DNA from 3 places in the Pseudomonas sp. SCB32 genome. Region 1 is predicted to be linked to each of the others. Evidence: riboswitches for the same ligand, from Rfam matches in the RefSeq annotation. Region 1 holds a riboswitch; each other region holds the start of a gene.

The links. A riboswitch is a leader RNA that binds a small molecule or an ion and turns the genes downstream of it on or off. The one in region 1 is predicted to bind cobalamin.
Region 2: linked by a shared signal. The riboswitch ahead of btuB (TonB-dependent vitamin B12 receptor) and the one ahead of GA645_RS03475 (CbtB-domain containing protein) in region 1 are both predicted to bind cobalamin.
Region 3: linked by a shared signal. The riboswitch ahead of GA645_RS04075 (TonB-dependent receptor domain-containing protein) and the one ahead of GA645_RS03475 (CbtB-domain containing protein) in region 1 are both predicted to bind cobalamin.

Annotation. Positions count from the first base shown of each region.
Region 1 is NZ_CP045118.1:720,274-723,539, forward strand. Features, by position in the region: gene cobW (cobalamin biosynthesis protein CobW) at 1-953, opposite strand, end outside; cobalamin riboswitch at 1,186-1,381, opposite strand; cobalamin riboswitch at 1,453-1,668, shown strand; gene GA645_RS03475 (CbtB-domain containing protein) at 1,772-1,960, shown strand; gene GA645_RS03480 (CbtA family protein) at 2,076-2,786, shown strand; gene GA645_RS03485 (cobalamin biosynthesis protein) at 2,863-3,266, shown strand, end outside.
Region 2 is NZ_CP045118.1:1,641,166-1,644,431, reverse strand. Features, by position in the region: gene cobO (cob(I)yrinic acid a,c-diamide adenosyltransferase) at 1-199, opposite strand, end outside; gene btuB (TonB-dependent vitamin B12 receptor) at 214-2,058, opposite strand; cobalamin riboswitch at 2,171-2,398, opposite strand; gene GA645_RS07695 (MlaE family lipid ABC transporter permease subunit) at 2,529-3,266, shown strand, end outside.
Region 3 is NZ_CP045118.1:840,220-843,485, forward strand. Features, by position in the region: gene GA645_RS04075 (TonB-dependent receptor domain-containing protein) at 1-1,696, opposite strand, end outside; cobalamin riboswitch at 1,784-1,983, opposite strand; gene dxs (1-deoxy-D-xylulose-5-phosphate synthase) at 2,013-3,266, opposite strand, start outside.

The DNA of each region.
Region 1 (3,266 bases):
GCCCGGTCGAAGTGTTTGTCGAAGCGCTTGCCGACGCCCTGTACCAGCAGGCGCATGGGCTTGCCGGGGATGGCGACGAAGCCCTTGATGCGCAGCACGGCGTGGCGCTCGACCAGCGCGTTCAGCGCATCGAGCAGGGCGCGCTCTTCCACCTCCGGCAGGTCGACGTGGAAGGAGTCGAACTCGTCATGGTCGTGCTCTTCATGACCTTCGTGGTCGTGATGAGTCGGGCGGCTGTCGATGTGCAGCTCGGCCTCGGCGTTCAGGCCCAGCAGCACCGAGAGCGGCAGCTGGCCGGAATTGGCTTCGACGATTTTCACCGCCGGCGGCAGCTCCTCGGCGACTTCGGCGCGCACTCGGGCCAGTGCCTCGGCATCCAGCAGGTCGGCCTTGTTCAGTACTACCAGGTCGGCGCTGGCCAGCTGGTCTTCGAAGAGTTCGTGCAGCGGCGATTCGTGGTCCAGGTTCGGGTCCTGCTTGCGCTGCTCGTCCACCTGCTCGGGATGGGCGGCGAAGGTGCCGGCGGCCACGGCCGGGCTGTCGACCACGGTGATCACCGCATCCACCGTGCAGGCGTTGCGGATTTCCGGCCACTGGAAGGCCTGCACCAGCGGCTTGGGCAGGGCCAGGCCGGAGGTCTCGATGAGGATCTGGTCGAGGTCGCCACGGCGCGCCACCAGCTCGCGCATTACCGGGAAGAATTCTTCCTGCACGGTGCAGCACAGGCAGCCGTTGGCCAGTTCGAAGACGCGGCCGACCGCTTCTTCTTCGCTGCAACCGATGGAGCACTGCTTGAGGATTTCGCCGTCGATGCCCAACTCACCGAACTCGTTGACGATCACCGCGATGCGGCGGCCTTCGGCGTTGTCGAGCATATGGCGGAGCAGGGTGGTCTTTCCGGCGCCGAGGAAGCCGGTGACGATGGTGACGGGGAGTTTGGCCAGGGTTTTCATGCGCGCCTCGCAAGCGAAAGTTTGAAGGCGGATGAAGGGCGCGCGCGCGGGTTCGCCGCGCAACGAAGGTCGCCACCGGATCACCCCGCCCGGTTGTCTGTTGATAACCAACCGGTTCCGGATCTCGCGAGCTAGAGCAGAACAAGGCAAAAATCGGGGCGGGAGCGGAGTTTACGTCAGTAAATGAGCATCCCGAGCCGGTTTTTAACGCAGTTATGCCGACGCGCAGCAGATCGAAAACCAGTCACGAGGCAGGTCTCCTGGCTCACAGCCCTTGATTGTCCTTTCGCCTTCCCGCCGTCGTCGGCAGTGGCTCGTGAAAGGACAGGCTGTTCACAGTTGCGGGGGCAGCCGTGGCGCATCCGAAGATTTCCACGTTCCCTCTTAGCTCCGGCCAGCGCCGGAGAACCTCGAAGGGCAGAAGGCTACGCAGCGATGGCGAGGCGGTCAATCGCCGGGGATCGGTTGCCGCGCGGTTGACGCTCGCGGGGCTTCGTGGTCAGCTAGCGCGGTTTCAGGTGTCTCGCGCCGTCGTGTGCGAGGTGAAACGGGAAGCCGGTGCGTCCGCAAGGACCAGTCCGGCGCTGCCCCCGCAACGGTAAGCGATTGAAGGGTCATCGGTAGCCACTGTGCTCGCGCATGGGAAGGCTGACCCGCCCGGCCGCATCGGCCGACATCGCAAGCCCGGAGACCGGCCTGGAATCCTTCGTTTTGGCAAACCCGCGGTGGGCGGGCGCAGGCCGTGGCGCAGCCGATTCCGGCGCGTTCGAATGCGTTCAACCTCTGCGTTCTCTACTCAAGTTTCAGAGGGAACGTTCATGTCCAGCAGCATCCTGGCGCAACAGGCGTCGAGCACTTCCATCCCCCTTTCCAAGCGCATCAGCCTGGCCGTCGGCGCCAGCCTGCTCGGTGCGCTGCTGGTGTACTTCGCCGGTTTCTCGCACCTGGAGGCGGTGCACAACGCCGCGCATGACACTCGCCATAGCGCGGGCTTCCCCTGCCATTGATGTGTACCGGCTGCGTGTAGACGCGGCTGAGTCGAGGCGTCCCTGACTGCTCGTTCGAAGCGGTCACGGGAATGCTTTGCCTGCCACACGCGGCCCGGGAAATCGGAGAACTGCAATGATCAAACGTATCGCCCAGACCGCCGGTTTCGCCGGCCTGATCGCGGCGTTGGTGCTGACCCTGGTCCAGCTGTTGTGGGTGTCCCCGCTGATTCTCAAGGCGGAAACCTACGAGAAAGCCGAGCCGGCCGCCACGCTGGTCGAGGAGCACAGCCACGAACACGCCGATGGCGCCGCCGCCGGCCATCACCACGACCAAGAAGCCTGGGAGCCGGAAGACGGCTGGCAGCGCATCCTCTCCACCACCGGCGGCAACCTGGTGGTCGCAGTGGGCTTCGCGCTGATGCTGGCCGGCCTGTTCACCCTGCGTGAGCCGGGCAAGACGTCCGAAGGCTTGCTCTGGGGGCTGGCCGGTTTTGCCGTGTTCACCCTGGCGCCGTCGCTCGGCCTACCGCCGGAAGTCCCCGGTACTGCCGCGGCGGATCTGGCCCTGCGGCAGACCTGGTGGATCGGCACGGCCGCCTCCACTGCAGCAGGCCTTGCGCTGCTGGTGTTCAGCCGCAACTGGCTGCTGCGCGGTGTGGGCCTGGCGCTGCTGGTGGTGCCGCATGTGATAGGCGCACCACAACCTGAAGTGCATTCCAGCCTCGCGCCGGAGAGCCTCGCCCACGAGTTCATCGTTGCCTCGCTGGTCACCAACGCGGTGTTCTGGGCGGCCCTGGGCCTGGTCGCTGCCTGGTTGTTCCGTCGCTTCGCGCCATCGGCCTGATTCATCGCTATGCTCGACCCCGCAGCCGGCCCAGCCGCCTGCGGGGTTTTTATTTTCATCTTCAAGGAGAGCGACCATGACGCTGGTTGCCGGCCTAGGTTGCCGCCGGGGCTGCCCGCTCGATGAACTGCGTGCCTTGCTGCGCGATACGCTGGCCGAAGCCGGGCTCTACGAGTCGAGCCTCACCGCGCTGGCCAGTGCCACGCTCAAAGCCGACGAAGAAGGGCTGGCGGCCCTGGCCGCCGCGCTCGATCTGCCGCTGGCGCTGTTCACGCCACAGCAACTGGCGGCCTGTGAGAAGCGCCTCGACCAGCCCTCGGAGACGGTACGCACGGCCATCGGCAGCGCCAGCGTCGCCGAAGCCGCCGCGTTATTGCAGGCCGAAGCCCAGGGCGGCGCGCCGGCGCGTCTGCTGGTGGGCAAGCGCCGCAGCGAGCACGCCACCTGCGCGTTGGCCTTCATCCCCGTCGAATCCGAACA
Region 2 (3,266 bases), 920 kb from region 1:
CCACACCGACCTTCATGCCATGGCCCAGTGCGCGGGCGACCATGCCGAAGGCCGAGCTGCTCTTGCCCTTGCCGTTGCCGCTGTGAACCAGGAATACACCACGCTCACCCTGGGCCTGGGCGATCTTCTCGTCGACCACGGATTTCTTGCGCTGCATGCGCGAACGGTGGCGTTCGTCCTTTTCCAGGGATTCACTCATCGGTCTCTCTCCTCTCAAAGGGCCTGGTAGCGCACGCCGAAGAGTACGGCGCGGCCGGGCTGCTCATAGCCCAGGGTGGTCTGGTAGTCGGCGTCGAACAGGTTGCTCAGGCGCGCTTGCAGGCGCCACTCCGGGCTCAACGCATATTCGCCGCGCAGGTCCAGGGTGGCGAAGCCGCCCAGACGATTGCGGTTGGCCAGGTCATCGTAGCGATGCCCCTCGGCGTGCAGGCTGGCCCCCAGGCTCAGCGCGTCGAAGCGCCGGTCGAGGTCCAGGTTGAACAGTTGCCGGGCGCGGCGCGGCAGGTCATTGCCACGGCTGCCGCTGGCGCGGCTTTCCGGGTCGAGCAGGCTGGCGTTGGCGTTCCACACCCAGTCCTGCCACTGACTGCCCAGTTGCAGCTCGACGCCGCGGATGCGCGCCTGGTCGATGTTGCCCGGGGCGCGTAATGCCGAGTCGTAGGCGATCAGGTCGTCGATCATCGTGCGATACAGGTTCACCGCCCAGTGCCCCCAGCCGTGATGGCCGTCCAGGCCGAGCTCCACACTGCGCGAGGTTTCCGCGTCCAGGTCGGGGTTGCCGTAGCCGGGGTAATAGAGTTCGTTGAAGGTCGGCGCCTTGAAGGCCGTGCCGTAGCTGGCGAAGGTACGCACCGCGTCGGTCAGCGCATAGCCCCAGGCGAGGTTGCCGGTGTTGCGGCTGCCGAACTGCTGGTTGTCATCGTGGCGCAGGCTCAGCTGCCAATCGTGGCGACCCGCACTGCCCAGGTACTGGGCGAAGGTGCCGCGGTTGTCGCGGGAGGTCACCGCGTAGTCGGTGGAGCTGCCCAGCTCGTCCTGCTGCCAGTCGTAGCCCAGGGTCAGAGTCTGGCCGGGGGCAAGGTCCAGGTCGTTCTGCCAGGACGCGGTGTCACGACGGCTGTCGAAGCGCGAGTAGAAGGCGCCGTCCTGATAGGCGTCGGAGTTGTCCTCGCTGCGCCCGGCGGACAGGGTCACCCGCCAGGGCTCCAGCGGGGCGAAGCGCGCGCGGCCACCGATCACTCGCTGCACGCCATCGTTGTAGGCGTCGAAGCCCTGGGTGCGACGGCTGTTCACCTGATCGAAGTCGTTGTGCGAATCGGTCTGCAACAGGCTGCCGTCCAGCTCCAGGCCGTTGTCGAAACGGTAGCCGGCACGCAGGGAGCCCGAGAGATTGCGGTAACCGTCGCTGTCCGGCTCATGGCCGCTGGCGCCGTTGGCCTTGGCATCGATGCCGGCGGTATCCAGGCTGGACACACCCAGGGCGAACCAGCCGCGCCCATTGCCGGCCGAGGCCCCGGCGCTGCCTTCATAGGTGCTCTGGCTGCCCGCGCCGGCGTAGGCCCAGGGCTTGAAGCCCTGCTCCACGGCCTGGCGGGTGAATATCTGGATCACCCCGCCGATGGCCTCGGAGCCATACAGGCTGGAGCGCGGCCCGCGCACCACCTCGATGCGCTCGATCAGTTCCACCGGCAGGTCCTGCAACGATGCGCCACCGGAAGACACCGAGCCGGCCTTGACGCCGTCGATCAGCACCAGCACATGGTCGGATTCGCTGCCGCGCAGATAAAGGTTGGTGGCCTTGCCGGGCCCGCCGTTGCTGCTCAGGGAGATACCCGGCAGACGCCGCAACAGGTCGGGCACCGACTGCGCCTGGGCGCGTTCGATGTCTTCGCGATCCAGCACACTGACCGAGGCAAGGCTCTGCCCGGCGCGCTGCTCGGTGCGCGTGGCGGTCACCACTTGATCGTCGAGCGCCAGCGGCGTTTCGTCGGCCGCCAGGCCCAAACAGGAGAAGCCGCCCAGCGCCAGCGCCGTCGGCCAATTGAAGAACTGCTTCACGTGAACTCACTCCGCCGCTCTCACCCGCGCGGCTCTGACCCGAAAGGGCAGGCGGAGGACGGGAACGCCCCGGCAGCATAGGCCGGACGGAGCGATCGACAACGCCTCCCGCGTGCCATGGCTTGCAACAGGCCGGTCTCCGGGCTTGCGAGTGGGGCCGTGAAAGGCTCCTGAAACCGCGCCTTCCCATGCCAATGGCACAGTGGCGAAATGCGGCTCGATGCTCGCTTACCGTTGCGGGGGCAGCGCCGGAATGGTCGGACCCACGAGGTCCGAATTCACCGGCTTCCCTGTTTCACCCCCGACTTGCGCCGGGGGCACCTGAAGCAGGCGCGCAGCTTAGTGGCTCGCGGCCTGGGGCGTCAATTGAACAGGCTGTCGCATCCAGCGCCAACGCCCGCCCCAGAGCGGCTAAAACGATATATACAAGTCAAGTGGAGGCACCACAGAAACTCGCTAGAATGCGAGGCATGACAACGACTGCACAGCCCGGCCAGCTCCAGCTCGATCCCCGCGCCAGCCCTCCGCTGATGCACGTCAGCGGCGACTGGACGCTGGCGCATTTCAGCACCCTGGAATCCCAGGTCGCCGACGTACGCCTTGGCGGCCAACCCGCCGAACTGGACTTCAGTAACCTCGGCGCTCTCGACACCGCCGGCGCGGCGCTGCTCGCCGACGTCATCGGCGGCGCGCGCATGGGCCAGCTCGAACAGATCACCCGCAACCTGCCCGCCGAGCGCCTGGCGCTGCTGCGCACCGTGGGCAGCGCCATCACCCAGTGCCGGCTGGACGAACAGAAACCGCCACCCGGCAATGCCATCATCGATGTCCTCGAACGCATCGGCATCGCCACCCTGGCCTTCCGCGGTCATGTCGTCGGCGGGCTCGGCTTCATCGGCCTGACCCTGCAGACCCTGGCGCGCACGCTGGTGCGTCCACGCCGCTGGCGCCTCACCTCGCTGACCGCGCACATCGAGCAGACCGGCCTGGACGCCGTGCCCATCGTCGCCCTGCTCACCTTCATGGTCGGTGCGGTAGTGGCCTTCCTCGGCGCCACCGTGCTGAGGAAGTTCGGCGCGGCGATCTACACCGTCGACCTGGTCGGCTTCGCCTTCCTCCGCGAGTTCGGCGTACTGCTCACCGCCATCCTCCTGGCCGGCCGCACCGCCAGCGCCTTCACCGCGCAGATCGGTTCGATGAAGGCCAAC
Region 3 (3,266 bases), 120 kb from region 1:
GCCAACTGGTGCGCAGGTCGAGCACGCCGTAGCCGCCGAGTTCGCGGGTGTTGGCCGCGTCGTCGTAGCGCTGGCTGACCGCGCGCCAGGAGCCGCCGACGCCGTAGGCGCCGAACTGCCGGTCGAGGTCCAGGCTCAGGGTGCGACGGGCGCGGGTCGGCAGGGTGTGGCCGGTGTCGCGGTCACGCGGGTCGATCAGGCTCAGGCCCAGGTTGGCCTGCCAGCCCAGCACCTTGCGGGCGACGCTGGCCTCGAAGCCGTCGATGCGCGCCTTGGCGATGTTCTCCGGCTGGTTGCTGGTGCTGTCCCAGGCGATCAGGTTGTCGACCTCGGTGCGGTACAGCGAGGTCTCCAGGTGGGTCCCGGAGAAGTCGCCACGCCATTGCAGCTCATAGGTCTTCGAGGTCTCGGCCTTGAGGTTGGGGTTGCCGGCGCCGGGGTAGTAGAGGTCGCTGAAGGTCGGCGCGCGGAAGCCTTCGCCGTAGCTGGCGATCCAGCTCTGGTTGTCGCCCACCGGCAGGCTGAAGGCGGCGTTCCAGCTGTTCTGGGTGCCGTAGACCTGGTTGTCGTCGTGGCGCAGGCCCAGTTCGGTGCCGAAGGATTCGCCCTTGAAGCTGTGCTGGACGAAGAAGGCGTGGTTCTCGCGCCGGTCCTGGTCGGGCGCGGAGCTGCCTTCCACCCGGTCTTCGTACCAGTCGGTGCCGAGGGCGAGCTGGTTGGCGGCGTCCAGTTGCAGGCGGTTGATCCAGCCCGCCGAGTAGCGGGTGGTTTCCAGGGTGCCGTTGTTCCAGCTGTCGGCGGCGCCCAGAGCCTTGTTGCGGTCGAAGCTGCGGCCCAGTTCCAGGCGGCTGTTCCAGATGTCATTGAGCTGGCCGTCGAGGAAGCCGCTGTAGCTGCTGACGCGGAATTCGTCGCGGGGCGAGCCCGGGTCGAAGTTGTAGGCGTCGTCGTACTCGTTCTTGCCGCGCTGGTCGTTGAGGTTCAGGCCGGCCTTCCAGTCCTCGTTGAAACGGTGGTCGAGGTTCAGGTGCACGGCCTTGTTGCGCTGGGCATCGTGGTCGCTGTCGGCGCCGACCTTGTCGGTGGTGCGGTCCCAGCCGGCGCTCTCGTCGAGGCTACCACCCAGGCTGTAGGTGGTGCGCTCGTCGCCGCCGGACAGGTTCATGCTGCGCTCGACAGTGCCGTAGCTGCCGGCCGCCAGGCGCACTTCCGGGTGCAGTCCGGCTTCGCCGCGGCGGGTGAAGATCTGGATCACGCCGCCGATGGCGTCGGCGCCGTACAGCGAGGAACGCGGGCCACGGGTCACTTCCACGCGCTCGATATTGTCGATGCTCAGGTAGTCCAGGCGGGCGATGCCGGTGCTGGCCGAGGCGATGCGCTGGCCGTCGACCAGCACCAGGGTCTGCGCGGTGCTGGTGCCGCGCACGGAGTAGGAGATCACGCCGCCGGAGCTGCCGATCTGTACACCGGGCACGCGCTTGAGCAGCTCGGGCACGCTGCGCACCTGCAGGCGCTCGATGTCCTGGCGGGTGAACACGCTGTTGGCGGAGGTGGCCTGGGCGCGCGGCTGGACCTGGCGACCGGAGGTGATCACCAGCGCGGGCATGGCGTAGATGTCACCGCTCGGAACGCTGGCATCGGCGAAGGCCAGGCCGGGCAGGAGGCCGGTGGCCAGGGCGAGTCGGGTCAGTTTCATGGAACGTCCTCAAAAGCGGTCGGATGACTTTCGAGGAGGGCGTGGCAAGGGCGGCAGGCCGCACTTGACGGTGCGGCCCTCCGCAACACCAGTCGGGGCGTACGAGGGCGGTCTCCGGGCTGCCGACGCTCACGTCTGCGGCCTTCCCATGCGGATGCACAGTGGCGGTTCACAGCGCGGCAGGCCAGGGCCTGCGGTCGGTTACCGTTGCGGGGGCAGCGCAGGTCTTTCACCTGCTTCCCGTTACCTCGAACGAAAACGGGCGCACCTTAGTGGGTGCGCCCGTCGCTGGCAATACTCCGGGAGAGGCATGCGCTCAGCGGTTGCCGAGCGCCTCCAGGCGAGCGCCCACCGAGCGTTCGATGCCGGCAGCGTCAAGACCGCACTCGGCGAGCATCTGCGCCGGCTTGGCGTGCTCCACGTAGTAGTCCGGCAGGCCCAGGTGCAGGACCGGCTGCAGGATGTTCTCGCGGGCGAGGAATTCGCTGACGGCGGCGCCGGCGCCACCCATCACCGAGTTTTCCTCGAGGGTCACCAGCAGTTCGTGGCTGGCCGCCAGCTGGCGCACCAGTTCCTCGTCCAGCGGCTTGACGAAGCGCATGTCGGCGACGGTCGCGTCGAACTGCTCCGCCACTTTCAGTGCCTCGGCCAGCTGCACGCCGAACACCAGGAAGGCGACCTTGCCGGCCTTGCCTTCGCGGCGCACCACGCCTTTGCCGATTTCCACCGGCTCCAGCGCCTGTTCGATGGGCGCGTTGGGGCCGGTGCCGCGCGGGTAGCGCACCGCCGCCGGGCCTTCGAAGTGATGGCCGGTGGTGAGCAGCTTGCGCAGTTCATTCTCGTCGCTGGGGGTCATCACCAGCATGCCAGGGATGCAGCGCAGGTAGGAGAGGTCGAAGCTGCCGGCGTGGGTCGGGCCGTCTTCGCCGACGAGACCTGCCCGGTCGATGGCGAACAGAACGTCGAGGTTCTGCACCGCGACGTCGTGGATCAGTTGGTCGTAGCCGCGCTGCAGGAAGGTGGAGTAGATCGCCACCACCGGCTTTGCGCCGTCGCAGGCCATGCCGGCCGCCAGGGTCACGGCGTGCTGCTCGGCGATGGCGACGTCGAAGTAGCGGTCCGGGAACTTGTCGGCGAAGGCCACCAGGTCCGAACCTTCCTTCATCGCCGGGGTAATGCCGACCAGGCGCGGGTCCTGCGCTGCCATGTCGCACAGCCACTGGCCGAACACGCTGGAGTACTTGGGCCCGGAGGGCTTCTTCGGTTCCGCCGGGGCCTTGATCGGCTCCAGCTTGGTGATGGCGTGGTAGCCGATCGGGTCGACCTCGGCCGGGCCGAAGCCCTTGCCCTTCTTGGTGACCACGTGGAGGAACTGCGGGCCGTCCAGGTCACGCATGTTGCGCAGGGTGGCGATCAGGGTCGGCAGGTCGTGGCCGTCGATGGGGCCGACGTAGTTCCAGCCCAGCTCCTCGAACAGGGTGCCGGGGACCAGCATGCCCTTGGCATGTTCCTCGACCTTGCGCGCGATCTCCCAGGCGCCGGGCAGGCGCGAGAGGATCTTCTTGCTGCC